Regions from separate parts of the Agrobacterium sp. 22-221-1 genome, predicted to be linked through region 3. Evidence: predicted binding sites of a transcription regulator. Region 3 holds the regulator's gene; each other region holds the start of a gene.
What was found. The regulator LexA, encoded in region 3, represses DNA repair genes until DNA is damaged. The targets are predictions, from matches to a motif close to TGTTCNNNNTGTGTTCNG.

Region 1 (7,398 bases), on a different contig from region 3:
AACGCCTGACGTGGAGAACCTTTATGCCCGGCTCGGCACCGAGGGCCCGCATCTGATGTTTGCGGGCCATACGGATGTCGTTCCGGTGGGCGATGAGGCCGCATGGAGCCATCCGCCCTTTGCGGCCGAAATCGCCGGCGGCGAAATGTTCGGTCGCGGTGCGGTGGACATGAAGGGCGGCATCGCCTGTTTCGTTGCCGCCATTGCCCGCCATATCGAAAAACACGGCAAACCGCAGGGCTCCGTTTCTTTCCTGATTACAGGCGATGAGGAAGGCCCGTCGATCAACGGCACCTCCAAGCTGCTGGAATGGGCGGCCGCCAAGGGCGAGACATGGGACGCCTGCGTGGTGGGCGAGCCGACCAATCCCGACCAGCTTGGCGACATGATCAAGATCGGCCGCCGGGGATCGCTTTCGGGCCGCATCACGGTCCATGGCGTGCAGGGACATGCCGCCTATCCGCATCTCGCCGACAATCCCATTCGCGGTCTGCTGCAACTCACCCATGCGCTGATGCATCCGCCCTTCGATCATGGCACCGACAATTTCCAGCCCTCCAATCTGGAAGTAACGACAGTCGATACCGGCAATGCCGCCACCAATGTAATCCCGGCGCGGGCGACGGCCTCCTTCAACATCCGTTTCAACGATACGTGGACTGCAGAGAGCCTGCGCGCGGAAATCGTCCGCCGCCTCGATGCCGCCGCAGCAGAAGGCGAGCTTCGCCCCGACCGTGCGCCGGTGAAATACGATATCGTCTGGGCCGACCGCCCGGCCCATGTCTTTCTTACCCGGAACAATGCCCTCATCTCGTCGCTTTCCGGCGCGGTGGAAGCCGTGACGGGCAAGGAACCCAAGCTTTCGACCACCGGCGGCACCTCGGATGCGCGCTTCATCAAGGATTATTGCCCGGTGGTGGAATTCGGCCTCGTCGGGCAGACCATGCATATGGTCGATGAGCGTGTGGCGGTTGCCGATCTCGAGACGCTGACGCGCATTTACGAGACCTTTATCGAACGCTGGTTCGCCCATGCCGACGGCAAGTGAAATAAGGCTTTATCTGACGGGCCTGTGGCTTCTGCTGCTCGGCGACCATAAAGGCGCACGTTATCTGGACCTTTCAGAGCGCGGCATGTGGCGATCCTTCTATTCCGCCCTCTGGTGCCTGCCGGCCATGTTGGTTTCCTGGCTGTGGCTGCGCGCCGCCTTCCTCGCCAGCTATCCGCCGGGCACCGGAACGGGCTTCATCTTCTTCTTCCGTCTGGCGATGGTCGAGGCCATCTGCTGGATCGTGCCGCTGCTGTTGATCGGCATGCTGCTCTTTGCCTTCGGCGCACGGGAAAAATTCGCGCCGCTCGTCACCACGATGAACTGGCTGTCCCTGCCATTTTCCTACGCCTATGCGGTTCTGATCCTGATCGCATTCTTCCTGCCGCCCTTGCAGGGGCTGATCGCCATTCTCTGGTTGGCGCTGCTTCTGTCGCTGGTCTTCGCCTTCTCGCGAATTGTGCGGTTCTTCATCCGCGACCAGTCGCTACTCGTCTCGGCCATCGTCATGACGCTGCTGGTGCCCGGCATGCTTCTATCGGAAGCGCTGCAGCGTTTTCTCGGCGTTTATCCGGCCTGAGAACCGGCCTGGGTTTTAGCGGTCAGTCTGCGTCCTCAGCCATATCGGCTTCAGGGTACCTGCGACGCGGCGGAATGACGTCGGGATAATCGACCTGCATGAAATAGAGACCGTCCGGCGGTGCGACCGGGCCGCAGGCCTTGCGATCCCGCGCCTCCAGTGCGGCGCGCACATCCTCCGGCGTCATCGTGCCTTCGCCCGCCAGTTTCAGCGTGCCCGCGAAAGAGCGTATCTGGTTATGCAGGAAGCTCTGCGCGGTCGCACGTATCTCGATGAGATCGCCGGTGCGCGTCACATCCAGCCGGTCGAGCGTGCGTACCGGGCTGTTCGCCTGACAATGCACGGAGCGGAAGGTCGTGAAATCATGCCGGCCGACAAGCATCTGGGCGGCTTCATGCATGCGCTCATGGTCCATGTCCTTCGACACCCACCATGCCCGCTTGTGCTCCAGCGCCAGCCGGGCCTTGCGGCAGATGATGCGGTAGAGATAGTGCCGACGAAGGGCGGAAAACCGGGCGTCGAAATCCTCGGTCACGGAGGCGGTATCGAGGACGGCCACGGCTTCGCCCGCCATGGCGAGATGCGCATTGAGAGCGTTGCGAAGCTTGTAGGGCTCCCAGTCTCGGGAAAGATCGACGTGGACGACCTGCCCGACGGCATGCACGCCGGAATCGGTGCGGCCGGCGCCGCGAATGGAGACGCTCTCTCCCGTCAACGAGCGAACCGCAGCCTCCAGCGCACCCTGAACCGAGGGGCCGTTATCCTGTCTCTGCCAGCCATAATAAGGCGTGCCGTCATATTCGACGGTCATGCGGAAACGTGGCATCAGCCGAGCCTCGTTGTGGTCGGAACCGGTGTGCCGCGCACGAAATCGGCCGCCGACATCGGCTTACCGCCCGCCTTCTGAAGACGGGTGAGCCGCACGGCGCCGCTGCCGCAGGCAATGGTAAGGGCGTCATCGAGCGCCGCGCCCGCTTCTCCCATGCCGCTTGCCAGTTCGGAGGCCAGAACCTTCACGCGTTCCGCCTTGCCGCCGATGTCCATTTCCAGCCATGCGCCGGGAAACGGCGAAAGGCCGCGAATGTGATTATGCACGTCCTGCGCCGGCCTCGAAAAATCGATGCGGGTCTCGCCCTTGTCGATCTTCGCGGCATAGAGCACGCCTTCTTCCGCCTGCGTGACGAGCGGCAGGTCGCCGGATTCCAGCTTGTCCATAGCCTGCCGCATCAGCCGCGCGCCGGCCAGCATCAAGCTGTCGTGCAATTCTCCCGCGGTCATGTTCTCATCGATCGCGACCTTGGCGGTCAGCGCGACGGGGCCGGTATCGAGCCCCTTTTCCATTTTCATGACCATCATGCCGGTCTCGGCATCGCCGGCCATGATCGCCCGCTGAATGGGGGCAGCGCCGCGCCAGCGCGGCAGCAGCGAGGCATGGCCGTTATAACAGCCAAGGCGCGTGCCGCTGAGGATCGCTTCCGGCAGCAGCAGACCGTAAGCCACCACAACCGCGACATCGGCATTGAAATCCCGCAACTGCTGGCGGTCCTCCTCTGCCTTGAAGTTCACCGGCGTCAGCACAGGCAGGCCCAACAATTCGGCGGCCTGATGCACCGGTGACTTCTGCAGATCGAGGCCACGACGGCCGCCGGGGCGCGGCGGTTGGGTATAGACCGCAACGATCTCGTGGCCGGCCTCCACCAGTGCACGCAGGGTGGGAACGGAAAAATCCGGCGTACCCATAAAAATGATGCGAAGAGCCATCGTCGCCCCCTGCCCTGTCGTCCATTCCGGTCCAGAGAGGACCGATCAGATCTTTGCGCGGGCCGCTTTCGTGAATTTCTTGATGACCATGTCGCGCTTCAGCCGCGAAATATGGTCGATGAAGAGAACGCCGTTCAGGTGATCGATCTCATGCTGCAGGCAGGTGGCGAGCAGGCCATCCGCCTCGACCGTCTGCTGCTTGCCGTCACGGCCGACATATTGCACCGTGAGCGACGCGGGACGCTCGACCTCGGCGTAATAATCGGGGATGGAGAGGCAGCCCTCCTCATAGGTCGAGACATCGTCCGACACTTTGAGGATTTCCGGATTGATGAAGACGATCGGGGTCTTTTCCTCGCCTTCACGCGCAACGTCGATCACCAGCATGCGGCGCGCCACGCCGATCTGAATGGCGGCGAGGCCGATACCCGGCGCATCATACATGGTTTCCAGCATGTCGTCGGCAAGACGCAGCACCTCGGCATCCACCTTTTCGATGGGCTTCGATTGCTGGCGCAGCACGGGATCTGGCAAAATGATAAGCGGTTTGATGGTCATGGCTTCCCATAACGTATCTCTTGCGCGGAGGAAATAAAAAACACGAGGTTCAAACCGCCTCCGGCATCCGCCCCGCCCGACTCATTTCCGCCGCAGGAATGTTCTTGTTTTGATCTTCCGAATCACAAGAAACCTGCTAGATTTAATCATGAGCATCGATTTCTCCGTTCTCCTCGATCCCGCGCTACGGGCCGGCTCCGTCGACATCAGCTTCGGCGCGCTGCTCGCGGCCCTGGTTTTCGGTCTGGTCACCACCTGGCTGGTGACGGCGAGCCGTGGGAAAAAAGCGGGAGCCGACGGCGAAATCTCCGATCTCCTCAAAACACAGTCCGAACTGCATGGCCGCATTGCCGCCATGGCGGAAACGCTCGGCACCCGCCAGACCGAGATGAGCCAGACGCTGAACCAGCGCCTCGACGGCATGTCGCAGCGCCTTGGCGAAACACTGACGGAGCAGACCCGGTCGACGCATGAGAATCTGAGCCGCCTGCAGGAGCGCCTCGCGGTCATCGACGCCGCGCAGGGCAATATTCAGGATCTGGCCAAGGACGTCGTCGGGCTGCAGGCCATCCTTTCCAACAAGCAGACGCGCGGCGCCTTCGGACAGGCCCGCATGGAGACGCTGATTGCCGATGCGCTTCCGGCCGGGGCCTTCCAGTTGCAGCCGACGCTTTCGAACGGTTATCGGCCGGACTGCACCATCAAGATGCCCAACAATGCTCCGCCGCTCGTCATTGACGCCAAGTTTCCGCTGGAGGCATGGAACGCCATCAAGGCGGACGAAACACCCGAAACCAAACGCGCCGCCGTGCAGCAGTTCCGCCGCGATATGGAAGTGCATATTCGCGATGTGGCCGAGAAATACCTCATCCGCGGCGAGACGCAGGATACGGCCTTCATCTTCGTGCCGTCCGAATCGATCTTCGCCGATATCCACCAGCATTTCGAATATCTGGTGCAACGCGCCCACCGCGCCCGTGTCGTCATCGTTTCGCCATCGCTGCTGATGCTGTCGGTACAGGTCATCCAGTCCGTACTCAAGGATCAGCGCATGCGCGAGCAGGCACATCTCATTCAGGGTGAAGTTGCATTGCTCATGGACGATGTGCGGCGGCTGGACGACCGGACGCGCAAGCTGCAGGCCCATTTTGGATTGGCCCAAAAAGATATCGACATGATGCTGATCTCCTCCGACAAGGTGCTGGCGCGCGGCCAGAAAATCGAAGGTCTCGATTTTTCACCGACGGAAAAAGAGACTTCGCATGGGGAAATCGAGCAGGCTCGACGCTTTGCCGAGAACAGGGCGGGAACGGCAAAGTTGCGGGTGGTTGACGACGAGTGATCCGCTCGGGCAAAGTCGCCGCCTTGCTTGAATTCTATACGGATACGCCCTCCATGATTACTGTTTTCGGCTCCATCAACATGGACCTCGTCGCCACCGCCAAACGCCTGCCAAAGCCCGGTGAAACCGTGACGGGCGAGACCTTCTCCACGGCCGCCGGCGGCAAGGGAGCCAACCAGGCGTTGGCCGCACGGCGTGCGGGCGCCACGGTCAAGATGGCAGGAGCTGCGGGCGATGACACCTTTGCCGCGCCGGCGCTGACATTGCTGCGCGACGCCGGCACCGATCTCTCACTGGTGAAGACCACGCCCGGCCCTACGGGGACGGCAGTGATCCTTATCGGCGAAGGCGGGGAAAACATGATCTCGGTCATTCCCGCCGCCAATGGTGAAGTCTCCGCATCCGACGCCGCGAAAGCTTTGGCGGAAATGTCGGCGGGCGATATTTTGATGCTGCAGTTCGAGATACCCGCATCCGCTATCGAAGCGGCGCTGACGGCTGCGAAGGCAAAGCGCGTCACCACCGTCATCAATACTGCGCCACTGACCGCCGATGGGCCGCGCCTCGCAGGCCTTGCCGATATCGTCATCGCCAACGAAACCGAGTTCGAATTGTTGATCGGAAAGAACGGACTTTCCGGTTCTGAGCGGGAAAACGAACTGAAAGCCCTGCATGACAGCACCGGCCAGACATTGATCGTGACGCTTGGTGCCGATGGCGTGATCGCCATGCGCAACGGCAAGGTTTTCCGGGCTTCCGGCCTCAAGATCGAACCGGTCGATACGGTCGGTGCGGGCGACACCTTCTGCGGTTATCTCGCCGCGAGCCTCGATCAGGGTATGGATTTCGAAAGGGCGCTGAAGCGCGCCGCCGTCGCAGGTTCGCTCGCCTGCACCCGCGCCGGCGCCCAGCCTTCCATTCCGCTTGCTGCGGAAGTGGATGCGGCACTCTAAGGGATCAGTCGCTCAACGACGAATGAAGGTGAGATAGGCCGAGCTGCGGCCTTCTCTTTTCGCCTTGTTCTCATAGCGCGTGCCCGGCCAGTTGGCGTATGGCGTGCGCCAGTCATCAGCGCTCGCCGCCGTCCATTCGAAACCACCACGGCGGGCGCAATGCTGCAGCGTCCAGTTGACGTAGGTATCGATATCGGAAGCGAAGCAGAACTTTCCGCCGGGTTTCAGCACGCGATGGAAGCGGGCAAGGTTGACGTCTGAAACGAAACGACGCTTCCAGTGCTTCTTCTTCGGCCACGGGTCAGGATAGAGAAGGTCGATATGATCGATCGACCCCTCGGGCAGCCAGTCCAGCAATTGCGTCGCATCATCGTCGTAAAGGCGGATATTCATCAACTCGCGTTCGCGCACGGCGGCGAGCAGCTTGGCCATGGAATTAACGAAAGGTTCCACGCCGATGAAACCCGTCTCCGGGTTTTCAACCGCGCGGTGGGCGAGATGCTCGCCGCCGCCGAAACCGATCTCCAGACGGATCGACCGCACATCCGCGGGGAAAAGAGCAGCGAGATTTTGCGGCGGGGCGCTTTCCAGATCGATTTTCAGCAAAGGCAACAGGTTCTCGATTGTATCGACCTGCTGATTGCGCAGGGGCTTGCCCTTGCGTCTGCCAAAAAACGCTTCCGTCGCGCGCGAACGCCGTTCTTCCGTCATCTCATACTCTCAAGAACAAATAGACTTAACCCGCACAGCGCCACATGAGGCGCTGTGCGGGTTACAAAAGTTGGTGACGGTATCTCTCAATCGCCGTCAAATAACAAGCGCGATATCTGGTTGACGCATTTTCCGGACGTAAAACCGCTACGCAATTTTACTGGAAATGCTTCAAGCGCTCAAAGCTTCCTTGAGCGGCTTCACCAGGTCGAGCTTCTCCCAGGAGAAGGAGCCGTCACGGCCGGCCTTGCGGCCGAAATGGCCGTAGGAAGACGTCTTGGCGTAGATCGGCTTGTTGAGATCGAGATGACGGCGAATGCCCGACGGCGAAAGGTCCATGACCTTGCGGATCGCGGCCTCGACCTGGTCTTCGCTAACCTTGCCCGTGCCATGCAGATCGACATAGATCGACAGCGGCTGGGCGATGCCGATCGCGTAGGAAATC
Region 2 (7,398 bases), 110 kb from region 3:
TGCTGGTGCTCATCCTGATCCTCGCTTTCGCCATGGCCCTCGTTTATGCCGCGCTGATCGTCTCGGAACGGATGGACCGTTTTCTCGGCAATACCGGCCGCGCGATCCTGACCCGTCTGCTCGGCGTGCTGCTTGCCGCCCTTTCCGTGCAGTTCGTGGTCGATGGCATAAAATCGGCCTTCGCTTTTTGAAAAGCCGACCCTTGGCGGTGCCTGCGCAATAAATTCCCGCCAACCGCTGAAATGCCGGAAAATCCTCCCTTTAAATCTGACCGCCGCTTCGGCTAAAAGACGCATGTTTTTTTCGGATTCGAAAGTTATCTCCATGCGTTCCACGCTGCGTCGCCTCATCCCGGATGCCGCACCCGTCAGCAACAGGGAAAGGCTGCGCTCCGCAACCGGCGCCTTTGTCGGCATTCTGCTGACCGGCCTTCTGGGAAGTCTCGCTCTCAGTTTCGATCCCACCCTGCCCGCCATGATCGCGCCGATGGGCGCTTCGGCCGTGCTTCTGTTCGCCGTGCCCTCCAGCCCGCTGGCGCAGCCCTGGTCGATCCTCTGCGGCAACCTCGTTTCGGCCTTCGTGGGCGTGACAGTGGCGCTGCTGGTTCCGGATCTATTCCTTGCCAGCGCGCTTGCCATCAGTCTTGCCATCGCCGCGATGATGGCTTTGCGCTGCCTGCACCCGCCAAGCGGAGCGGTGGCGCTGACCGCCGTTCTCGGCGGCCCTGCCGTGCACAGCCTCGGTTATGGTTTCCTGCTCTGGCCCGTCGCCGGAAATTCGCTGATCCTTCTTGCCTTGGCCCTCGCCTATAACAACGCCACCGGCCGCGCCTACCCACACGGCCTGAAGCTCGGCAAGGCCGCGCACGGCACTACGGATCCGACCCCCATCCAGAAAATCGGCTTTTCCTCCAACGACCTCGACGATGTGCTGAAGGAATATGACCAGGTCCTGGATATAGACCGTGACGAGCTCGAAATCATTTTACGCAAGACCGAACTGCGCTCCTGGCGTCGCCGTGCGCTGCATCTCGATTGCGCCAGCGTCATGTCGCGCGATGTCGTCGGTGTTGCGCCTGATGACAGTCTGCGGCACGCCCATGCGCTGATGCACAGCCACCATTTCAAGGCATTGCCGGTCACCAACGATAAGGCGGAGATCGTCGGCATCGTCACCCAGACGGATTTTCTGGAAAAGGCGAGCTGGAGAAACGGCCGTCCCTCCATCGGTTTCCTGCAGCGGCTGCGCCTCATCCTCTCCGGCGCAAGCGCCCCCAACGATACCGTCAAGGACATCATGACATCGCCGGTCAGAACCGTACGGCCGGAAACGGCAATCGAGGAGGCCATCATCCGCTTTGCCGAAGAAGGACTGCATTACCTGCCGGTCATCGACGCCAGAGGCAAGATGGTCGGCATCGTGTCGCAATCCGATGTCATGGTCGCGATGCTGGCGGACAAGGTCGCGGCATAGTCTGCCGCGACGCCGAAATACCTTCTCCCCTATCGGAGAGCCGGCAAAGCCGGATGTTAGCGCCTCGCCTTCAGGAGACGCTGCCATAGCGTCCCGCCAAAGAACCGGCCGAGCACGACAAAATATGCGATTATAAGCGCAAAGGCGATAAAGGCAGGCACACCGTTCAAGGCAAAACCCTGTGGCGTGCGCCCGCCTGCAACCGCCGCCACGAGAAATCCGGCGGCGAAAAACGCCGTCCAGAAATCGAGGAAGAAGGCAAGAACGATGCGCCAGGTTGCCGGCAGTTTCGGTGCGGGCGCATCACTCATGCCTGTCTCCCGTTACGCTTTCCCGAATTCGCGATCCGCTCAGAACGGAATATCGTCATCCATATCGTTGGAGAAGCCGCCGGAAGGCTGGCCGCCGCTACGGGAAGAGCCGCCGCGCGGAGAGGACTGCTGGTCGTAACCGCCGCCATAGCTGGAGCCGCCGCCGCTGCCATAATCATTGCCGCCGCCGAAATCGCCGCCGCTACGGCCACCGCCCTCACCGCGACCATCGAGCATCGTCAGCGTGGAGTTGAAGCCCTGCAGCACGATTTCAGTGGAATAACGGTCGTTACCGGTCTGGTCCTGCCATTTGCGCGTCTGCAGCTGGCCTTCAATATAGAGCTTGGCGCCCTTCTTGACATATTGCTCGACGACCTTGCACAGGCCTTCGTTGAAGACGACGACAGTGTGCCATTCGGTCTTTTCGCGGCGCTCGCCGCTGTTGCGGTCCCGCCAGGTCTCCGAGGTGGCAATACGCAGATTGGCGATGGGGCGGCCATCCTGCGTCCGGCGGATTTCGGGATCGGCGCCCACGTTCCCGATCAGAATTACCTTGTTTACGCTACCAGCCATCTCGTCATCCTGTCCGCCGGCCATCATGACCGGCAATTGCATTTCAAAAAATTCGCCACACAATAGCTGCCGCCGCCCGCAAAGGGCACCGCAAGCATGGAACTATCCACAAAGAATAATCTTAAGCTGCGGGAGCAGACATTCGCGCTTGCAATTCGTTCCTTTTTTGTTCTATTAAATCGCAGATTTCGAGTCAAGCATTCCGAAAAGCTGCGACCGATTGGGAATAGACCTCGACACATCCGGCTGCGTCACTACATAAGGACGCGCTGCCATCAAGCCTGTTATTTTTGTCCGAGCCTTGTCATGAGTGAACTGAAGACGATTTCCATCCGTGGCGCCCGCGAGCACAACCTCAAAGGCATCGATCTGGACCTGCCGCGCAACAAGCTGATCGTCATGACCGGCCTTTCCGGCTCGGGCAAGTCCTCGCTTGCCTTCGATACGATCTATGCCGAGGGCCAGCGCCGTTATGTCGAAAGCCTCTCGGCCTATGCGCGCCAGTTCCTGGAAATGATGCAGAAGCCGGATGTCGACCAGATCGACGGCCTGTCACCGGCAATCTCCATCGAGCAGAAGACCACATCGCGCAATCCGCGTTCCACGGTCGGCACGGTCACCGAAATCTACGACTATATGCGCCTGCTGTTCGCACGTGTCGGCGTCCCCTATTCGCCGGCCACCGGCCTGCCGATCGAAAGCCAGACGGTCAGCCAGATGGTCGACCGAATTCTCGCTTTCGAGGAAGGCACACGTCTTTATATTCTCGCGCCGATGGTGCGCGGCCGCAAAGGCGAATATAAAAAGGAACTCGCCGATCTGATGAAGAAGGGCTTCCAACGCGTCAAGGTGGATGGCCAGTTCTACGAAATCGCCGACGTGCCCGTCCTCGACAAGAAATACAAGCACGATATCGACGTGGTGGTTGACCGTGCGGTGGTGCGCCCGGATATGGCCGCGCGCCTTGCCGACAGTCTCGAGACCTGCCTCAAGCTCGCCGATGGTCTTGCGGTTGCCGAATTCGCCGACAAGCCCCTGCCGCCGGAAGAAACCGCCGCCGGCGGCTCCGCCAACAAGTCGCTCAACGAAACCCATGAGCGTGTGCTGTTTTCGGAAAAATTCGCCTGCCCCGTTTCCGGCTTCACCATTCCGGAAATCGAGCCGCGGCTGTTCTCCTTCAACAATCCTTTCGGCGCCTGCCCTAGCTGCGATGGCCTCGGCTCGCAGCAGAAGGTGGATGAAAACCTGATCGTGCCGGAGCCCGCCCGTACCCTGCGTGACGGCGCCATCGCTCCCTGGGCCAAATCCTCCTCGCCCTATTACAATCAGACGCTGGAAGCGCTCGGCAAGGCTTTCGGTTTCAAGCTGTCGAGCAAGTGGTCGGATCTTTCGAAAGAGGCGCAGCACGCCATCCTGCAGGGCACCGATGACAAGATCGAATTCAACTATCAGGACGGTGCCCGCTCCTACAAGACGGTGAAGAATTTCGAAGGCATCGTGCCCAATCTGGAGCGTCGCTGGAAAGAGACCGACAGCGCCTGGGCGCGCGAGGAAATCGAACGCTACATGTCGGCGGCCCCCTGCCCGGCCTGCGCCGGTTACCGCCTGAAGCCGGAAGCGCTCGCCGTCAAGATAAACAGGCTGCATATCGGCGAAGTCACCGAAATGTCGATCCGCACCGCGCGCGACTGGTTCGAGGTACTGCCGGAAAGCCTCAACGCCAAGCAGAACGAGATCGCAGTCCGTATTCTTAAGGAAATCCGCGAGCGCCTGCGTTTCCTCAACGATGTCGGGCTGGATTATCTCAGCCTGTCGCGCAATTCCGGCACGCTTTCCGGCGGCGAAAGCCAGCGCATCCGGCTGGCCTCACAGATCGGTTCGGGCCTCACCGGCGTTCTCTATGTTCTCGATGAACCCTCGATTGGCCTGCACCAGCGCGACAATGCCCGCCTGCTCGATACGCTGAAACACCTGCGCGATATCGGCAATACCGTCATCGTGGTCGAACATGACGAGGATGCCATTCTGACGGCGGATTATGTGGTCGATATCGGCCCGGCCGCCGGCATTCATGGCGGTCAGGTGATCGCTGAAGGCTCACCGCAGGAGGTGATGGCCAATCCGAAATCGCTGACCGGCAAATATCTCTCCGGCGAACTCGGCGTCGCCGTGCCGGCGGAGCGCCGAAAGCCCAAGAAGGGTCGCGAAATCAAGGTTTTTGGCGCACGCGGCAATAACCTGAAGAATGTCACGGCGGCCGTGCCGCTCGGTGTTTTCACTGCCGTAACCGGCGTATCGGGCGGCGGCAAATCCACCTTCCTGATCGAGACGCTCTACAAGTCGGCGGCTCGAAGGGTGATGGGTGCGCGCGAAATCCCGGCCGAACACGACCGCATCGACGGTTTCGAATTCATCGACAAGGTCATCGATATCGACCAGTCGCCGATTGGCCGCACACCGCGTTCCAACCCGGCCACCTATACCGGCGCCTTCACGCCGATCCGCGACTGGTTCGCCGGTTTGCCGGAAGCGAAGGCGCGCGGTTATGCGCCGGGCCGTTTCTCCTTCAACGTCAAGGGCGGCCGCTGCGAGGCCTGCCAGGGCGACGGCGTCATCAAGATCGAGATGCACTTCCTGCCTGACGTTTACGTCACCTGCGATGTCTGTCACGGCAAGCGTTACAATCGCGAGACGCTCGATGTCACCTTCAAGGGCAAGTCCATCGCCGATGTGCTGGATATGACGGTGGAGGAAGGCGTTGAGTTCTTCGCCGCCGTGCCGGCCGTGCGCGACAAGCTGCAATCGCTTTTCGATGTCGGCCTCGGTTACATCAAGGTCGGCCAGCAGGCCAATACGCTCTCCGGCGGCGAGGCGCAGCGCGTCAAGCTCGCCAAGGAACTGTCGAAACGCTCGACGGGCCGCACGCTCTATATTCTCGACGAACCGACGACCGGCCTGCATTTCCACGACGTCAACAAGCTCCTGGAAATGCTGCATGCGCTGGTCGAACAGGGCAATTCCGTCGTAGTGATCGAGCATAATCTCGAAGTCATCAAGACGGCTGACTGGATCATCGATATCGGCCCCGAAGGCGGCACGGGCGGCGGCGAGGTGGTGGCGACCGGCACACCGGAGGACATCGTCAAGGTCGAGCGTTCCTATACCGGTCACTTCCTGAAGGAGCTTCTCGAGCGCCGGCCGGCCGGAAAACGGGAGGCTGCGGAGTAATCCGCAGCTTTCGTCGCAAGGGTTCGATAGGCCGAAGGCCGGAGGAGGAACAGCATATGTCGACATCAGGCACGATCCGCACCGGTATCGGCGGCTGGACCTTCGAACCATGGGAAGGCACTTTTTATCCGGAAAAACTGCCGAAGAAGCGCCAGCTGGAGCACGCCAGCCGGCAGCTCACGGCCATAGAGGTGAACGGCACCTATTACAGCAGCCAGAAGCCGGAAACTTTTGCCAAATGGGCTTCCGAAGTGCCCGAGGATTTCGTCTTCTCGCTAAAGGCGAGCCGCTTCGTCACCAACCGCAGGGTTCTGGCCGAGGCCGGTGAATCGATGACGAAGTTTCTGACGCAGGGGCTGACGGAACTTGGGTCCCACCTCGGCCCGATCCTCTGGCAATTCGCGCCGACGAAAAAATTCGACGCGGAGGATTTTGGTGCATTTCTGTCCCTGTTACCGGAGAAGCAGGACGGCATCCCTCTTCGCCATGTCGTCGAGGTGCGCAACGAGACATTTCAGGTTCCGGAATTCATCGATCTTCTCGCCAGGCACAAGGTCGCGGTCGTCTGCGCCGATCATCATGACTATCCGATGCTGCCGGATGTGACGGCCGATTTCGTCTATTGCCGCCTGCAGAAGGGCGAGGACGATATCAAGACCTGTTACCCGAAAAAAGACATCGACCACTGGGCCGACCGGGTAAAGACCTATGCAAAGGGCGGCGTGCCGGACGATCTGCCGCTGATAGCGCCGGATCGGAAGGTCGAAAAGACACCGCGCGATGTCTTCGCCTTCTTCATCACCGGCGGCAAGGTGAATGCGCCTGTTGGTGCGCAGGAACTGCAAAAGGTGGTCTGAGCGTTTTCAGCCCGCCATTTCTTTCGTCGGGCTGAAATCGATGGCCGCGAAAGCGGCCTCGATAACCTCCGGGCCAGCGCCCGGCCGAGTGGCGTCGCTGGAGAGGATTTGCCGGAAACGGCGCGCGCCGGGCATGCCTTGAAACAGCCCGACCATGTGGCGGGTGACGTGGTTGAGACGTCCGCCCGCTGCGATATAGTCGGCGGCATAGGCCATCATCGCGTCACGCAGCGCTATCCAGTCCGGCTGGCGAGCCTCTTCGCCATAGATGCGATGGTCGACATCGGCAAGAATGGACGTGTTGTGATAAGCGGCACGGCCGAGCATCACGCCATCCATATGCTGGAGATGTTCGCTCGCCTGATCGAGATCGGCGATACCGCCATTGATGCCGATAAAGACATCAGGGTTTTCCCGCTTCATGCGATAGACGAGATCATAATCGAGCGGCGGCACTTCGCGGTTTTCCTTTGGCGAAAGCCCCTGCAGCCAGGCTTTTCGCGCATGAACCCAGACCGCGTCCGCGCCCGCCGCAACAACCCGCTTCAGAAAATCCGGCAGGACCGCTTCCGGCTGCTGATCGTCCACTCCGATCCGGCATTTCACCGTAACCGGCACGCGGGCGACAGCCTTCATCGCGGAGACACATTGCGTTACCACCTCAGGCTCGCGCATCAGGCAAGCGCCGAAGGTGCCGGATTGCACGCGATCCGAGGGACAGCCGACATTGAGGTTGATCTCGTCATATCCGTAATCGCCGGCGATCCGCACCGCCTCGGCGAGCTTGGCCGGATCGGACCCGCCAAGCTGCAGCGCGACGGGATGTTCCTCAGGGTGATAGCCGAGCAGCCTGTCGCGCTGGCCGTGGATGATGGCATCGGCGACGATCATTTCGGTATAAAGCAGCGCGCGCTTCGACAATTGCCGGTGCAGAAATCTGCAGCGGGTATCGGTCC
Region 3 (7,398 bases):
CTGACCGGGAGTTCGACCTGCTTTTCGCCAAGTGTCACTGTAGCGCTTTTTTCCGTCATACTGATCCTCCGAAAACATGCGGGTGGGGGCGTTGAGACACGCCCCGCGGTTAAGCGTCTACCGATTAGCTATATGATCCTTGCGCAGATGCCAAGCTATCCAAAGGTCAAATTGTGCATTGCGGCAAACGCAATTGCCTTGCTTCCGTCTTTCCCGGTGATGGCAATTCAATCTCAGTCAACGCAGGGTTAAAGGAAAGGATTGCAATCCCTCGCATCCGCCTGCAAACCTGTTCCCGGTGCGGCAGGGGCGCGGCGCGGATTGCTCGGTCAAGGGGAAAAACAGCATTTCAGACATGCCGAAACGATGCAGGGCGATTTGCCCGGCACGGCGGAAATCCTTTATCCGCTTCGCAGAACCGGCGATGTTGCGACATATGACACGCCCGCCCTTGTCGGCAAGCCGAACCTGCGAGCTGTCGCCTCTCAAAAAATCGCCGCATGCTTCGCCGAGGAGCGCGCATTCGGCCACGATTTTCTTTTCGTTCCGGTTTTCATCGGCTGCGGTGCGATCCTCTGGTTTTCCCTCAATACCTCGCCTTCATTCTCCGTTCTGGCGATCACATGTCTCATCGCCGTCGGTCTGGCGTTCTTCGCGAAATATCGCTCGGGCTTCGCAGCGACGGCCTGCGGCCTTTGCGCGCTGCTTTTGCTGGGCATGCTTTTCGCCGGGGTCGAAACATGGCGTGCGGGAACGGTGGTGCTGGATACGCCCGTCACCACCACCATTACCGGCACGGTGACCCGTCGGGAGGTGGATGCGCGCGGGGACTGGCGATATGTGGTGCAACTCACCGCAACGGAAGCGCCTGCATTGTCACGCCCGCCGGGCAAGGTCTCACTCCTGTCACGCGGGGGAGGCGAGCCCGCTGCACTCGGCGCGACCATTCGCGGCAAGGCGCGGCTTTCGCCGCCATCCGGCCCGGCCTTGCCGGGGCTCAATGATTTCGCCTTCGCCTCCTATTTCAGGGGCATAGGCGCGACCGGATTCTTCTATAAGCCGCCACAGACGGTCGTTTCACCCGGCATTGGCGCGAAGACGGACTGGCTGGAATGGGCCGACATGCGGCTCTATGGCCTTCGCACCGCCATTGCCGAACGCATCCGCAACACCATCGGCGGCGATGCCGGCGCTTTTGCCGCCTCCATCGTCACCGATGAGAGACAGGCCATATCCGCCGAAACAATGGAAGCGTTGCGGCTCTCCGGCCTTGCCCATATCGTCGCCATATCCGGGCTTAACATGGCGCTGGCGTCGGGCATATTCTTTGTGGGGCTGAGGCTTGCCTTCAGCCTTTTTCCGGCATTTGCACAGCGCTGGCCCGTGAAGAAGATTTCGGCTTTCGCCGCGCTCTTGATGACGCTTGCTTATTACCTGATTTCAGGTTTTGCCGTTTCCGCCGAACGCGCCTGGCTGATGATGTCGGTGATGCTGATCGCGGTGCTGTTCGATCAACCCTCGCTCAGCCTCAGGAATGTCGCGCTTTCCGCTTTGGTCATTCTCGCTTTTTCGCCCTCGGAAATCATGGGCCCGAGCTTTCAGATGTCTTTTGCCGCGACCATCGCGCTCGTCGCCTCCTATGCCGCCTGGAGCCGCTGGCGTATCGATCGCGAGCGTCTGTTCATCGGGCGCAAACCGGCATGGATGACGGTGGCGCAAACGGCGGGCGCCATCATCGGCGGTGTCATCACGACGTCGCTGATAGGCGGTCTTTCGACGGCGATCTATTCGGTCGAGCATTTTCAGCGTGTCACCACCTATGGACTTTTCGCCAATCTGGCCGCCATGCCGCTGATGTCGCTGATTGTCATGCCTTTCGGCCTTGTCGCCATGCTGCTGATGCCTTTCGGGCTCGACGCTCCGTTTCTGAAGGTCATGGGATACGGCATGGCCCTCGTCATCGAGGTTGCGCAGGAGGTGGCGTCCTGGGGCGGAAGCGCTGCGACGGGGCGGCCTCACGGGTGGTTTCTGGGGCTCGCCTCGGCTGGTTTTCTGCTGCTGACTTTGCTGCGCAGCCGGCTTGCGCTTCTGGGCATGCCGCTTCTATTCCTCGCCTTCGGCCTGTCGTCCGCCACGGCCTATCGCGATCCGCCCGATTTGCTTGTTCACGAGGATGGCGAGCTAGTGGCGCTGCTGGAGGACGGCAAAGCCTACACGACGAAGGCTCAGCCGCAGGGTTTCGTTTATGGCCAGTGGCAAAGGGCGCTGCTTTTGCCGGAACAGCCTGTGCCGCCGGTCTTTCTCAAGACCGAGGCCACGGCAAAAACCGTGGCTTTGGCCTCGAAGGCGAAGCTTGATCCGCAAGAGATGAGTGCAGTTGCACGGCAGATGACAGCGGCCCTGAGAGACGCCGAGCCCAGCGTTTTCACTTGCAGCAAAGGCATATGGTGCGTTACGCGCGCGGGAAGCGGCGAATGGATCATCGTTCTGGAAGACGGCCGCTTTGCCGGAAAGGCTTGCGATATTGCCGATATCGTTATCGTCTCCCGCAGAACGTCCTTTTCCCAATGCCGCTCGGGCGCACTTCTGCTGAACCGCGATATCCTGCGGCGGATCGGTTCGCTGGAAATGGACTTCGCCGGCAACGATCAGGCAGGGGTGGTCGGCAGGCTGCGCGCCGCAATCGCCGGCATGGACAGGCCCTGGAGCGAACATCGCTATTACGACTGGAAAAGCGGCCGTTTCGATCACGACGTGCCCGATGCCGTCATGCGGTTGCTGGCGGCATCGCAATAGAGCGCCGCCAGCATGGACCGTCAGGCCTTGATGCGCAGATCCGCGGTCAATTCGCCGATCCCGCTAATTTCCTCTTCATGCGCCGCATCGCGCCAGACTTCCTTCAGCCCGGCCTCGTACCATTCGCGCATGGCGGGAAGGGCGAGCAGCCGGTCGCAATAGGCTCTCGCTACGGGCGAAAGTTCCGCGCCATAAGTCTGGAAACGAAATGCCACCGGGCAGAAGAAGGCATCGACCGCCGTGAATTTCTGGCCGGCAAGAAAAGGCCCGCCGAATTTCGCGAGGCCTTCGCTCCACAGCGTATCGATGCGCTTTATATCGGCCGCAAGCCCGGTATCGCCACCCTTCGGTTTTACGCGAATGCCGACCGACATCGGGTAGAGATTGCGCAGCGAGGAAAAGCCCGCGTGCATTTCGCTCGCTGCCGACCGTGACCAGGCCCTTGCCTGCTTGTCGCTCGCCCAGACGCCCTGATGTCTTTCCGCCAGATATTCGGCGATCGACAGCGATTCCCAAACCGTCACGCCCTCATCGACAAGGCAGGGCACCTTGCCGGTCGGCGAGAAGGTGGAGAAGGAAACGCCTTCGCCGAAGGGAACGAGTTTTTCATCGAAGGCGATGCCGAGCGTACGCATCAATACCCAGGGCCGCAGCGACCATGAGGAATAGTTCTTGTTGGCGATATAAAGATCGTACATGACGTGTTTCCCCGATATGACGCGCATTTCTATACCGACGGATGGCCCTTGGAATATTGCAAATAATCCATGGCTCCCATAAGCCGCATTGATGAATGGGAATGTGAGGGCAGGGAGAAAGAAAGAGGCAAACTCGCGTCACCGCCCGGAGACGAGAACGAAACGCACCCTCTCTTTACTTCCGCAGAGCCGCATTGTTCCTGGGAACAATCCAAGATGCCTCAAAGGGAGCGTCATCCTCTCGATGACGCCCCTAGCGAAAAAAGGCGGGGTGCCAATTAATGGTAGCGGCGGATCAGACCAACCAGCTTACCCTGGATTTTCACCCGATCCGGTCCGAAAATACGGGTCTCATAGGCGGGATTGGCCGCTTCCAGAGCGATGGAGGCTCCCTTGCGGCGGAAACGCTTCAGGGTAGCTTCTTCATCATCCACCAGTGCTACGACGATATCGCCCGGATTGGCCGTATTGCCGTTGCGGATGATGACGGTATCGCCATCAAAAATGCCGGCCTCGATCATCGAGTCGCCCTTGACTTCCAGAGCGTAATGTTCGCCCGAGCCGAGCATGTCGACCGGCACGGCCACATCATGGGTGTTGTTCTGGATGGCGGAAATCGGCACACCGGCGGCGATGCGGCCCATGACCGGCACGGTGACGGCGCCACCGAGATCATTGGCCGGCGCCTTGGGGGCAGGGGCCGGCTCCGGCGTCTTCGGCTTGCCGAGGCTGCCTTCAATGACGCTCGGCGAGAAGCCGCGCTGCGGCCTTGCACCCGGCGCATAGGCCTCAGGCAATTTGATCACTTCCAGCGCCCGCGCCCTGTTAGGTAGCCGGCGAATGAAGCCGCGCTCCTCGAGTGCGGTGATCAGCCGGTGGATGCCGGATTTGGAGGCAAGATCGAGTGCGTCCTTCATTTCATCGAAGGAGGGCGGCACGCCGGACTCTTTCATTCTTTCATGAATGAAGAGAAGCAATTCCTGCTGTTTGCGCGTGAGCATGAGGAAAACACCCTTGAGAATCGTCGTTGAAGTCGCGAAACAAATACAGAACGAACACTATATGTTCCATATGTGTTCCGCAATCCCCTAAAATTTCGTGAAGGGTGCATCGCAGATCGTGATTTGATCGTCGAAACCATGAACAAAGCAGATTGAACGATGTAAGCGGCACATCTTGAATACTAAAACCACCGACCGGGGAGACCCGGCCGGTGGTTTCTGGCAGCCGTTTGCTACGGCTCTTATGTTAGTAGATCGTGAGGGCAGGAATGAAGCTGACCGCGATGAGAAGCAGCATCGCCATGGTGAAGAACGGCCACAATTCCCTCGTCGTTGCGCCGAGCGGCGCTCTGGCTATGGAGGACGAGATGAAGAGCGTGGTGCCGATCGGTGGCGTATAGAGCCCGATACCGAGATTGATGACCATCATCATGCCGAGCTGCACCCGGTCGAGCCCGATCATATCCGCAAGCGGCACGAAGATCGGTCCGAGCAGCAGGATCGACGGCGGCAGATCGAGCGGCATGCCGATGATCAGCATCAGGATGTTCATCATGAGAATGATCAGGATCGGGTTGGAGATATTCTCGGCCACCCAGGTGGCGAAATGCTGGGGCGCCTGATCGAAGGTAAGCACCCAGCCCACCGCCGCACTGCCCATGATGACGAGCATGACGACGCCGGTTGCAGAGCCTGCCTCGACGAAATTGTCGCAGAAACGCTTCCACGTCAGATCGCGGTAGAAGAAGATGCTGAGCACGAGCGAATAGACGACAGAAAGAACGGCCACTTCGGTCGGCGTTGCAAAGCCGAAGCGCAGGCCGAGGATGATCAGGATCGGCAGAAGGATCGCCGGCAGGCTGCGGAATGCAAGTAGTGCCAGATCGCGCTTGCGAAAGCTTTCGTCTCGCACCGCATAGCCCCGCCGCACGGCAATGGCCCAGCAGACGAAGATGAAACCGACGGCCATGAGCAGGCCCGGCAGAATGCCGGCGATGAACAGATTGGCGATGCTGACGCCGCTGACCAATGAATAGAGGATCATCGGGATCGACGGCGGGATGAGCACATCGATGACCGCCGAGGTGGCATTGTTGGCCGCACAGAGGGGAGCGGGGTAGCCCTGGCGCTTCTGCCACGGAATGAGCACCGAACCGAGCGCGCTCGCATTGGCGACCGCCGAGCCGGAAACGCCGCCGAACACGACCGAGGAAATGACGGTGGTGGAAAGCGGGCCGCCGCGCCAGCGCTGCATGGCCTTGGAGGCGAGTTCCAGAAGCTGGGTTCCGAGTTTGCCGCCGAGCATCAGCGTGCCCGCGAGCATGAAGAACGGCAGCGCTAGCATCGGGAAAGACTGCGTCTGGTCGTAAACCTGCTGCGCCACGATCGAGAGCGGCACATAACCGTTCCACAGTACGGCGACGCCCGCAGAGATGATCAGCGCATAACCGACCGGAACCGCAATCATCATGAGAATACAAAATGCAATGATCATCACGATGGTCATAGCGGCATCTCCTCGGTTGCACCGTGCGGACGGGCATGCCAGCCGCCGGAGAGAATGCGCAGGCTCGCGGTTGCGGTGGTGACCGAGACCAGTGCTGCGCCGAAGGCGATGGAATAATATCCGATGCTGTTGGGCAGTTGCAGCACAGGGCTGATTTCCGCGCCGGCGATCTCGGCGACGACAAGCGCCTGCTGCGCGAGAATGACGAAGCTTGCGACCGTCACGAGATTGGCGAACAGCAGAACCGCCACCTTGCCGCGTTCGTCGAACTTGTCATAGATCCATTCAACCGCCATATGCGCGCCGCTCTGCGCGGCAAGGGTAATGCCGGCGACGATGAACCATGGAAACAGCATGGTCGGCAGTTCTTCCGCAAAATCCAGCCCGCCGGATGTCGATAGATAGCGGACGATGACGTTTGCGGTCATGATGACCGTGAGCAGAATGCCGGTTGCCACGATGATGATGCGGCAGAGGATGGCGATGAAACTGTCAACGCGATTGGCGGCGGACAAGGCTCCTTCGAGCATTGGCGCATCTCCTGAAAACTGAAACCGTATGAATGTCGGCGTGAGCGAGGCTCCCGCCGATCCTGTCGGTGGACATGAAGGTGAGGCCGGGCGGCTTGAACCGGCCCGGCATCCTGATCATTAGCCTTTGGCGGCCTTTTCCAGCTCGGCGACGAAATCGCCGAAGGGCTTCTGCTTCCATGTCTCCAGCACCTGCGCGGTCGCTTTCGCGAAAGCGGCGTGGTCGATGTCTTCCACCACCTCGATGGCGGCATTGGCCTTGAAGGCGGCCAGAGACGCGCTTGCCTTTTCCGCCGAGAGTTTGCGCTGAAGCGCGCCTGCCTCCTTCGCAGCCGCCTTGACCGCCTCGAAATCCTTGCCCAGCCGCCCCTCGGCGAATTTGGACATCAGGAACGGGGTGGATTCCCATTTATGGGCGGTGAGGCTGATATGCTTGTTGACCTCGTAAAGCTTGGAGCTTTCGATATTCACCAGCGGATTTTCCTGCCCGTCGACGACGCCCTGCTGAAGCGCGATGTAGAGTTCGCCGAAGGCAATCTGAACCGTCGCCGCATCGAGCGCCTTGAAAATATCCATGGTCATCGGGTCGGCGGGGGTACGGATTTTCAGGCCCGCGACGTCCTGCGGCTTGGTGATGGCGTGTTTGGAATTGGAGACATGGCGGATGCCGTTGTCCCACCAGTCGAGCGGCACGATGCCGACCTTCTGGAAACGCGCATCGAGCGATGCGCCGACATCGCCTTCGAGTACCTTGATCGCCTGATCAGCGTTGCTGAACAGGAAGGGCAGGCCGAGCGCCGCGAGTTCTGGAACAACGCTCGAAACCGGACCCTGGCTGTTGGCGGTGAAATCAAGCGCCCCGGTGC
Region 4 (7,398 bases), on a different contig from region 3:
TGGTTCCCGGCGATAATTTCATCGAGACTTATGAAAAGGTCCTGACCCAGAAGGGCGGCTTCACCGGGCAGATCACGGGTCTCAACATGGTGCTGAATTCGCTGATCCTCGGCATCGGTTTTGCCGTCGGCAAGATCGTCCTGTCGATGACGGCGGCCTATGCGATCGTCTATTTCCGCTTCCGGTTCGCAACGCTCGCCTTCTGGATCATTTTCACCACGCTGCTTCTGCCGCTCGAAGTGCGCATCATGCCCTCCTACGAGGTGATGAGCAAACTCGGCCTTTTGAACTCCTATACTGGCCTCATCGTGCCGCTTCTCGCTTCGGCGACGGGCACCTTCTATTTCCGGCAGTTCTTCAAATCCGTGCCGGAGGAGTTGCTGGAGGCTGCCCGCATTGACGGCGCAGGGCCGGTGAAATTCTTCATCGATGTTCTCATCCCGCTGTCCCGCACCATGATGGCGGCGATCTTCATCATCATGTTCGTTTATGGCTGGAACCAGTATCTCTGGCCCATGCTGATGACGACGGATGAGGGCTTCTTCACCCTGATGCGCGGTATCAAGTCGATCCTGCAGGTCTGGGTCGGTTCGCAAATTCCCGACTACAACGAAGCTTTCGCGCTCGCCGTGCTGGCCATGCTGCCGCCGGTGCTGATCGTCGTCATTTTCCAGCGCTGGTTCATCAAGGGCCTGACCGAAAGCGATAAATAAGGAGACCGAAATGGCCGCGATAGAAATCAGTCAGGTCTGCAAGGATTATCACGGCGGTGTGCGCGCCGTGCACCACGTCGATATCGACATCAGGGATGGTGAGTTCATCGTTCTGGTCGGGCCCTCCGGCTGCGGCAAATCCACGCTTCTGCGCATGGTCGCAGGGCTTGAGGATATTTCCGAAGGCACAGTGAAGATCGGTGACCGGGTGGTCAATCAGGCCGATCCGGCTGACCGGGATATCGCCATGGTGTTTCAGAACTATGCGCTTTATCCGCATATGTCGGTGCGCCAGAATCTGGAATACGGGTTGAAGAACCGCAAGACGCCAAAGACGGAGATCGATGCGCGTGTGGCCGAAGCCGCGCGTATGCTGCAGCTCGAACCCTATCTGGACCGTAAGCCGCGCGCCCTTTCCGGCGGCCAGCGGCAACGTGTCGCCATGGGTCGCGCCATCGTGCGTAAACCGGCGGCCTTCCTGTTCGACGAGCCCCTGTCCAATCTCGATGCCAAGCTGCGCGTTTCTATGCGCGGCGAGATCAAGCGCCTGCAAAAGCGCCTCGGCACCACCTCGATCTACGTCACCCACGATCAGCTGGAGGCCATGACGCTCGCCGATCGTCTTGTGGTGTTGAATGGCGGCCGTATCGAACAGATCGGCGCACCGCTCGATGTCTATCACACCCCTGCTTCGACCTTCGTTGCGAGTTTCATCGGCTCTCCCGCCATGAATTTGCTGAACGCCGAGTTGCATGGCGATAGCCTCGCCATTGGTCCGTCGCTCTTTGCGCTCAACGGTTTCGCGCCTGTCTCCGGCCCCGTAACGGTGGGCATGCGGGCGGAAGATTTCCGCCTCGCTGCGGCCGGTGAGCAGGGCTTCCCGCTTCGGGTCGATTACATCGAAGAACTGGGGTCGCAGCGCCTTATCCACGGCATGATCGGCGACCAGAGCCTGACAGTTGCTTTCCCGCCGGATGTCGAGGTTCCGTCTGCGCCCTCCGTCACGATCGCGCCGGAAAAACTGCATTTCTTCTCCAGCGAAACCGGCAAGCGCATTGCCGGCAAAGCGGAGCAGCTCGTGGCGCAGCCCGCGCAAATGGCGACGGCCTGAGTGCTTCGCGGAAATCGGCGCGATGACTAAAATTGCGCCGATTGTCAAAACCGCTTCGTTACGATCCCGATGATAGAAGACCTCCAATATTTCACGGGGGTTTTCTAATATGTCCTTCAAAATGATGTTCGCTGCCGCGGCAACCATGGCGATCCGCACGGTGCCGATATTGCCGGCCTATTTGCGCCGGTCAAAAGACGAGGCTGTCGTCAGCGCATCCTGCACCGATCTGCGGCTTCAGCCGGCCCCCATCAATCCGGAATGGATCATTTCCGGCAACCCCCAGGCGCGCGCGGCGGATCATTCCAGAAGCGGCGACCGTGCCTCCAGCACCGCCATGTGGGATTGCACGGCGGGTGAGTTCCGCTGGTTCTTCGGCTGGGATGAAACCGTCTATATTCTCGAAGGCGAAGTGCATGTGACCGCGGAAGACGGTTCCATCAGTATCCTGCGGGTCGGCGATGTCGCCTATTTCCCTGCGGGAACATGGGCCACCTGGCGAGTGGATGATTATGTCCGCAAGGTTGCCTTCATGCGCCGCCCGTTCCCCAAGGCGCTGGCTTTTGCCTATCGTGTCAAGAACAAGCTGTTTGCCGGCCGTTCCTATAAGCTGGCGGCCTGAACCCATAAAACATTCCAGTCGGCGGGTGCCTGCATGGGCTTCGCCGACGGAATTGTGAAGGTTCAATAAAACTCACACAAACCACCGCTTGCAGCAGTTGCCTTTGAATGGTCGCTGCCCTACATCTTCAGGGTTTTCTGAAGCATTTCCGGGTTTCTACCGGTCCTGCAGGGAAGCTTGAAAAGGCGAGGCAATGGGCACCGCGGGCCGACAAAGCGTCTGCATGCTGCAAGAGGAACATGCGCATGGCGAAGATCAAGAACGTCGCGATCCAGATGGATCATGTCTCCGGCATCAATATCGCCGGTGACTCCACCTTCGCCATGAGCCTTGAGGCGCAGGCACGCGGATACCGGCTGTTCCATTATACACCCGAGCGCCTTTCCATGCGCGATGGCAAGATTTACGCCACCGTCGAGCAGATGGAACTGCGCGACATCAAGGGCGACCATTTCTCGCTGTCCGAACCGGAACGCGTCGATCTGTCGACCATGGATGTCATCCATCTGCGTCAGGACCCGCCATTCGACATGGCTTACATCACCTCGACCCATCTGCTGGAACGCATTCATCCGAAAACGCTGGTGGTCAACGATCCCGCCTGGGTGCGCAATTCGCCGGAAAAGATTTTCGTCACCGAATTCGCCGATCTGATGCCGAAGACGCTGATCACCAAGGATGTGGAGGAAATCGCCCGCTTCCGCAATGAAATGGGCGATATCATCCTCAAGCCGCTTTATGGCAATGGTGGCGCAGGCGTCTTCCATTCCGCGCGCGACGACCGCAATTTCTCCTCTCTGCTGGAGATGTTCGGCCAGATGTTCCGCGAGCCTTATATCGCCCAGCAATATCTGCCTGACGTCCGCAAGGGCGACAAGCGCATCCTCCTGGTGGATGGCGAGCCGGTTGGCGCAATCAACCGCGTGCCGGCGGAAAACGACGCCCGCTCCAACATGCATGCCGGCGGCCGGCCGGAACCGACGGAACTGACGGCGCGCGAGAAGGAAATCTGCCGCCGCATCGGCCCTGCCTTGCGGGAACGTGGTTTCCTTTTCGTCGGCATCGATGTGATTGGCGACTATATGACGGAAATCAACGTCACCTCGCCGACCGGCATTCGCGAAGTGCGGAAATTCGGCGGTGCGGATGTCGCAAGCCTGTTGTGGGATGCGATCGAGAAAAAGCGCGAAGCCCAGGATTTCTGAGGCGAGCTTTCGCCGGTCCAGCTTTGTTCCGCGAGTACAACTAGACACAACTAAAATACATCGTCAGCGAGAAATTGTTCGCTGGATGTTCTTGTTTTATTCTTTGCCCTGTGGCACGTTGCTTGCGGGTGGCCGCGATAGGGCATGAAGCTCTGACCAGCGCGGCCGGTTTGCGGGGGCAGGCCATGGTGGCAAGGGTCAATACGGTTGCATTTCAGGGCATAGAGGGTGTGCCCGTCGAGGTGCAGGTCATGGTCGCGCCGGGAAAGGTGGGCATCCAGATTGTCGGCCTGCCCGATAAGGCGGTGGCCGAAAGCCGCGAGCGGGTGCAGGCCGCCCTGCATGCCTCCGGTTTGGCGCTGCCGGCAAAAAAAGTCACCGTCAATCTCGCGCCTGCCGATCTGCCCAAGGAAGGATCGCATTTCGATCTTCCCATTGCGCTTGGCCTCATGGCCGCTTTGGGCGCGATACCGGCAGAAATGCTGGCACGTTATGTGGTTCTCGGCGAACTCAATCTCGATGGCACCATCGGTATGGTTTCGGGCGCCCTGCCGGCGGCGATCGGCGCAAATGCGCTTGGCAAGGGGCTGATCTGCCCGGCTGAAAGCGGACCGGAAGCGGCCTGGGCCGGCGCCGGTATCGATATTCTCGCCCCGCGCAGCCTGATTGCGCTGGCCAATCATTTTCGCGGCACCCAGCTTCTCGCGCGCCCGACGCCCGCCATCCGCGCCAACCCGGTCAATCTGCCGGATTTAGCGGATATCAAAGGACAGGAGAGCGCCCGGCGCGCGCTGGAGGTGGCGGCCGCCGGCGGCCACAACCTGCTCATGGTCGGGCCTCCCGGCTCCGGCAAATCCATGCTCGCAGCCCGCTTGCCTTCCATCCTGCCGCCGCTGGAGGCGGCGGAATTGCTGGAAGTGTCCATGGTCCATTCCATCGCGGGCCAATTGTCCGGCGGCAAGCTTTCGGACCGCAGGCCGTTCCGCACCCCGCACCATTCCGCTACCATGGCGGCGCTGATCGGCGGGGGGCTTCGCGCCAAGCCGGGTGAGGCTTCGCTCGCCCATCACGGCGTTCTTTTTCTGGATGAGTTCCCGGAATTTTCGCCGCAGGTGCTGGATGCACTGCGCCAGCCGCTGGAAACGGGCGAATGCATCATTGCGCGGGCCAATCATCGCGTCAGCTATCCGGCGGAAATCCAGCTCGTTGCGGCGATGAACCCCTGCCGTTGCGGCATGGCGGGAGAGCCGGGCTTCACCTGCGCCCGAGGCCCGCGTTGTGTGACGGATTATCAGGCCCGCATTTCCGGCCCGCTGCTGGATCGTATCGATATCCGCATCGACGTTCCCGCCGTCTCCGCCGCCGATCTCATCCGCCCCGTCGCGTCCGAGCCGAGTGCCGCGGTTGCCGCCCGTGTCGCCCGGGCGCGCCTTGCGCAGCAGGAACGTTACGCGGCGGCGGGATTTGCCGCCATTCGCACCAATGCCCGCTGCACGACGACCCTGATAGAAAAATATGCCGAGCCGGATGCATCCGGACTGCAATTGCTGCGCGATGCGGCCGAGCGGCTGAAGTTCTCCGCGCGCGGTTATCATCGCATTCTCAAGGTTGCCCGCACCCTGGCCGATCTGGATGGCAAACAGACGGTCGGCCGTATCCATGTGGCGGAAGCCGTGTCCTATCGTATCGCTGGCGAAAGGCTGACGGCGGCGGCATAGAGCATTTCCAGTAAAAGCACGAAGCGGTTTTTTTCGGGAAAGTGTGTAAAAACAAAGAAGTAGAGAACGTCCAACGATTCCGTCTAAACCGGATATGCTCCCAGAAGGTCGCCTTTTGTGCCTTCCCTGAAAAAACATTGTGCCGCCAGCGGAGCCGGCGGCACATAAGAATATTCGCTAATCTCGCGCGCGATCGTACCGCGCTTGAAAGTTTGGCTTAAAGTCCAAGGCCTTCGAAAAGCGCTGTCGAAAGGTAGCGTTCCGCGAAGGAAGGAATGATGACGACGATGTTCTTGCCGGCATTTTCTTCCCGCGCGCCGACCTTGATTGCCGCCGCCAGCGCCGCACCCGAGGAGATGCCGACCGGCACGCCTTCCAGCCTTGCCGCCAGACGTGCGGTTTCGAAAGCCTCGTCATTGGTCACGGTGACGATCTCGTCATAAATGCCGGTATCGAGGATGGCGGGTGCAAAACCGGCGCCGATGCCCTGAATCTTGTGCGGGCCGGGGTTGCCGCCGGAAAGAACCGGGCTGTCCGCGGGCTCGACGGCAATCACCTTCACCTCGGGCTTGCGGGATTTCAGCACCTGACCCGTGCCGGTGATGGTGCCGCCGGTGCCGATACCCGAGACGAGAATATCGACCGTGCCTTCGGTGTCGTTCCAGATTTCTTCAGCCGTCGTCTTGCGGTGAATATCGGGATTGGCGGGGTTTTCGAACTGCTGCGGAATGATGGCGTCAGGCAGGGTCTCGGCCAGTTCCTGCGCCTTGGCGATGGCGCCCTTCATGCCCTTGGGACCTTCGGTCAAAACCAGTTCGGCGCCGAGCAGGGCCAGCATTTTCCGGCGTTCAACCGACATGGTTTCAGGCATGGTCAGGATCAGCTTGTAGCCCTTCGCGGCGGCGGCGAAGGCAAGCGCGATGCCCGTGTTGCCGGATGTCGGCTCCACCAGCGTGGTCTTGCCGGGGGTGATCTTGCCCTGCGCTTCCAGCGCTTCGATCATGGCGACGCCGATGCGATCCTTCACGGAAGCGATGGGATTGAAAAATTCGAGTTTGGCGAGAAGGTTGGCCTTCACGCCCTTCTCCTTCGCCAGCTTGTCGAGCCGCACGATCGGTGTGTCGCCGATTGTTTCCGTAATCGAGGAATAGACGCGTCCGCGTCCGGGCTTTCTGGCTTCGGGCATGATGCTCTCCTGTGTAAGACCGCAAGATTTGAGCGGCAGAATAGGAGCAATAGCTTTCGCAAGCTAGCGAACGTTCGTCCTAATATCCCTAAATTGCAGGAATAATTTCACGATAAATCGCATAAATGCACGAATTTGTTTTACGTGCTGCGGATCGCGATCATGGTGGCGGTTCCGGCCAGAATACCCGCCGCCGTGCGGTTGAGGATCGTCAAGGCGCTCGGCCTTTTCAGGAGGTTACGCGCCTTGGCCGCAAGCAGGATGTAAGGCAGGAGAACCGCCATCAGCACGACGAAGGTGATGGCGAGAAGGGTCGCATATTCCGAAGGGCCGATCATGCGGATATCGATCAGCGTCGGCACCAGCGCCACATAAAACAGCATGGTTTTCGGGTTGCCGAGCGTGATCAGCAGTCCGGACAGGAAGGACATGGGCATGCTGGTGCTTTTCTTGGCCTTCAGTTCCTGTGGCAGCAGACCGGCGGTCCAAAGCTTCCAGGCAATATAAAGGAGATAGGCCGCGCCCGCGAATTTCAGCACCATGAAGGCTTCCTGAAAGGTCTGCGCGACGAAGGCCAGGCCCAGGATCACAGCGGTCAGGTAAATCATGTCGCCCAACACCAGCCCGAGACCCATGAAGAAGGTTTCGCGAAAGCCCGAACCCAGCGCCCGCGCCACGATCGCCGTCATGCCGGGGCCGGGAATGGCAGCGGCGATGAAGAGGGCGGTGGCATAGGCGAAAAGGGTCGTCAGCGTCATGATCGTGTTTCCCGAAAAATCCGCTAAATCCATAACGAAATTGCCGGGTAAAGACAATCAGTCCGCGCGTCTGTCCTAGCGGCGT

Region 1: ACQZ5N_RS12395 (DNA recombination protein RmuC) is a predicted target of LexA. The motif match lies at 4,047-4,064, and genes of this name have one in related genera.
Region 2: uvrA (excinuclease ABC subunit UvrA) is a predicted target of LexA. The motif match lies at 2,514-2,531, and genes of this name have one in related genera.
Region 4: ACQZ5N_RS12660 (YifB family Mg chelatase-like AAA ATPase) is a predicted target of LexA. The motif match lies at 3,738-3,755, and genes of this name have one in related genera.

What each region holds. Positions count from the first base shown of each region.
Region 1 is NZ_JBNWCL010000007.1:20,679-28,076, forward strand. It holds gene dapE (succinyl-diaminopimelate desuccinylase) at 1-1,048, shown strand, start outside; gene ACQZ5N_RS12375 (hypothetical protein) at 1,032-1,628, shown strand; gene truA (tRNA pseudouridine(38-40) synthase TruA) at 1,651-2,454, opposite strand; gene fmt (methionyl-tRNA formyltransferase) at 2,454-3,389, opposite strand; gene def (peptide deformylase) at 3,435-3,947, opposite strand; gene ACQZ5N_RS12395 (DNA recombination protein RmuC) at 4,096-5,289, shown strand; gene ACQZ5N_RS12400 (ribokinase) at 5,343-6,242, shown strand; gene trmB (tRNA (guanosine(46)-N7)-methyltransferase TrmB) at 6,255-6,953, opposite strand; gene metK (methionine adenosyltransferase) at 7,125-7,398, opposite strand, start outside.
Region 2 is NZ_JBNWCL010000001.1:485,285-492,682, forward strand. It holds gene ACQZ5N_RS02435 (MarC family protein) at 1-191, shown strand, start outside; gene ACQZ5N_RS02440 (HPP family protein) at 325-1,473, shown strand; gene ACQZ5N_RS02445 (hypothetical protein) at 1,530-1,784, opposite strand; gene ACQZ5N_RS02450 (single-stranded DNA-binding protein) at 1,824-2,399, opposite strand; gene uvrA (excinuclease ABC subunit UvrA) at 2,664-5,585, shown strand; gene ACQZ5N_RS02460 (DUF72 domain-containing protein) at 5,642-6,442, shown strand; gene dusA (tRNA dihydrouridine(20/20a) synthase DusA) at 6,449-7,398, opposite strand, start outside.
Region 3 is NZ_JBNWCL010000001.1:372,923-380,320, forward strand. It holds gene gltA (citrate synthase) at 1-59, opposite strand, end outside; gene ACQZ5N_RS01865 (ComEC/Rec2 family competence protein) at 367-2,796, shown strand; gene ACQZ5N_RS01870 (glutathione S-transferase family protein) at 2,817-3,494, opposite strand; gene lexA (transcriptional repressor LexA) at 3,773-4,495, opposite strand; gene ACQZ5N_RS01880 (TRAP transporter large permease subunit) at 4,743-6,002, opposite strand; gene ACQZ5N_RS01885 (TRAP transporter small permease) at 5,999-6,532, opposite strand; gene ACQZ5N_RS01890 (TRAP transporter substrate-binding protein) at 6,653-7,398, opposite strand, start outside.
Region 4 is NZ_JBNWCL010000007.1:78,396-85,793, reverse strand. It holds gene ugpE (sn-glycerol-3-phosphate ABC transporter permease UgpE) at 1-713, shown strand, start outside; gene ACQZ5N_RS12675 (sn-glycerol-3-phosphate import ATP-binding protein UgpC) at 724-1,824, shown strand; gene ACQZ5N_RS12670 (cupin domain-containing protein) at 1,934-2,446, shown strand; gene gshB (glutathione synthase) at 2,692-3,651, shown strand; gene ACQZ5N_RS12660 (YifB family Mg chelatase-like AAA ATPase) at 3,837-5,369, shown strand; gene cysK (cysteine synthase A) at 5,587-6,555, opposite strand; gene ACQZ5N_RS12650 (LysE family translocator) at 6,696-7,313, opposite strand.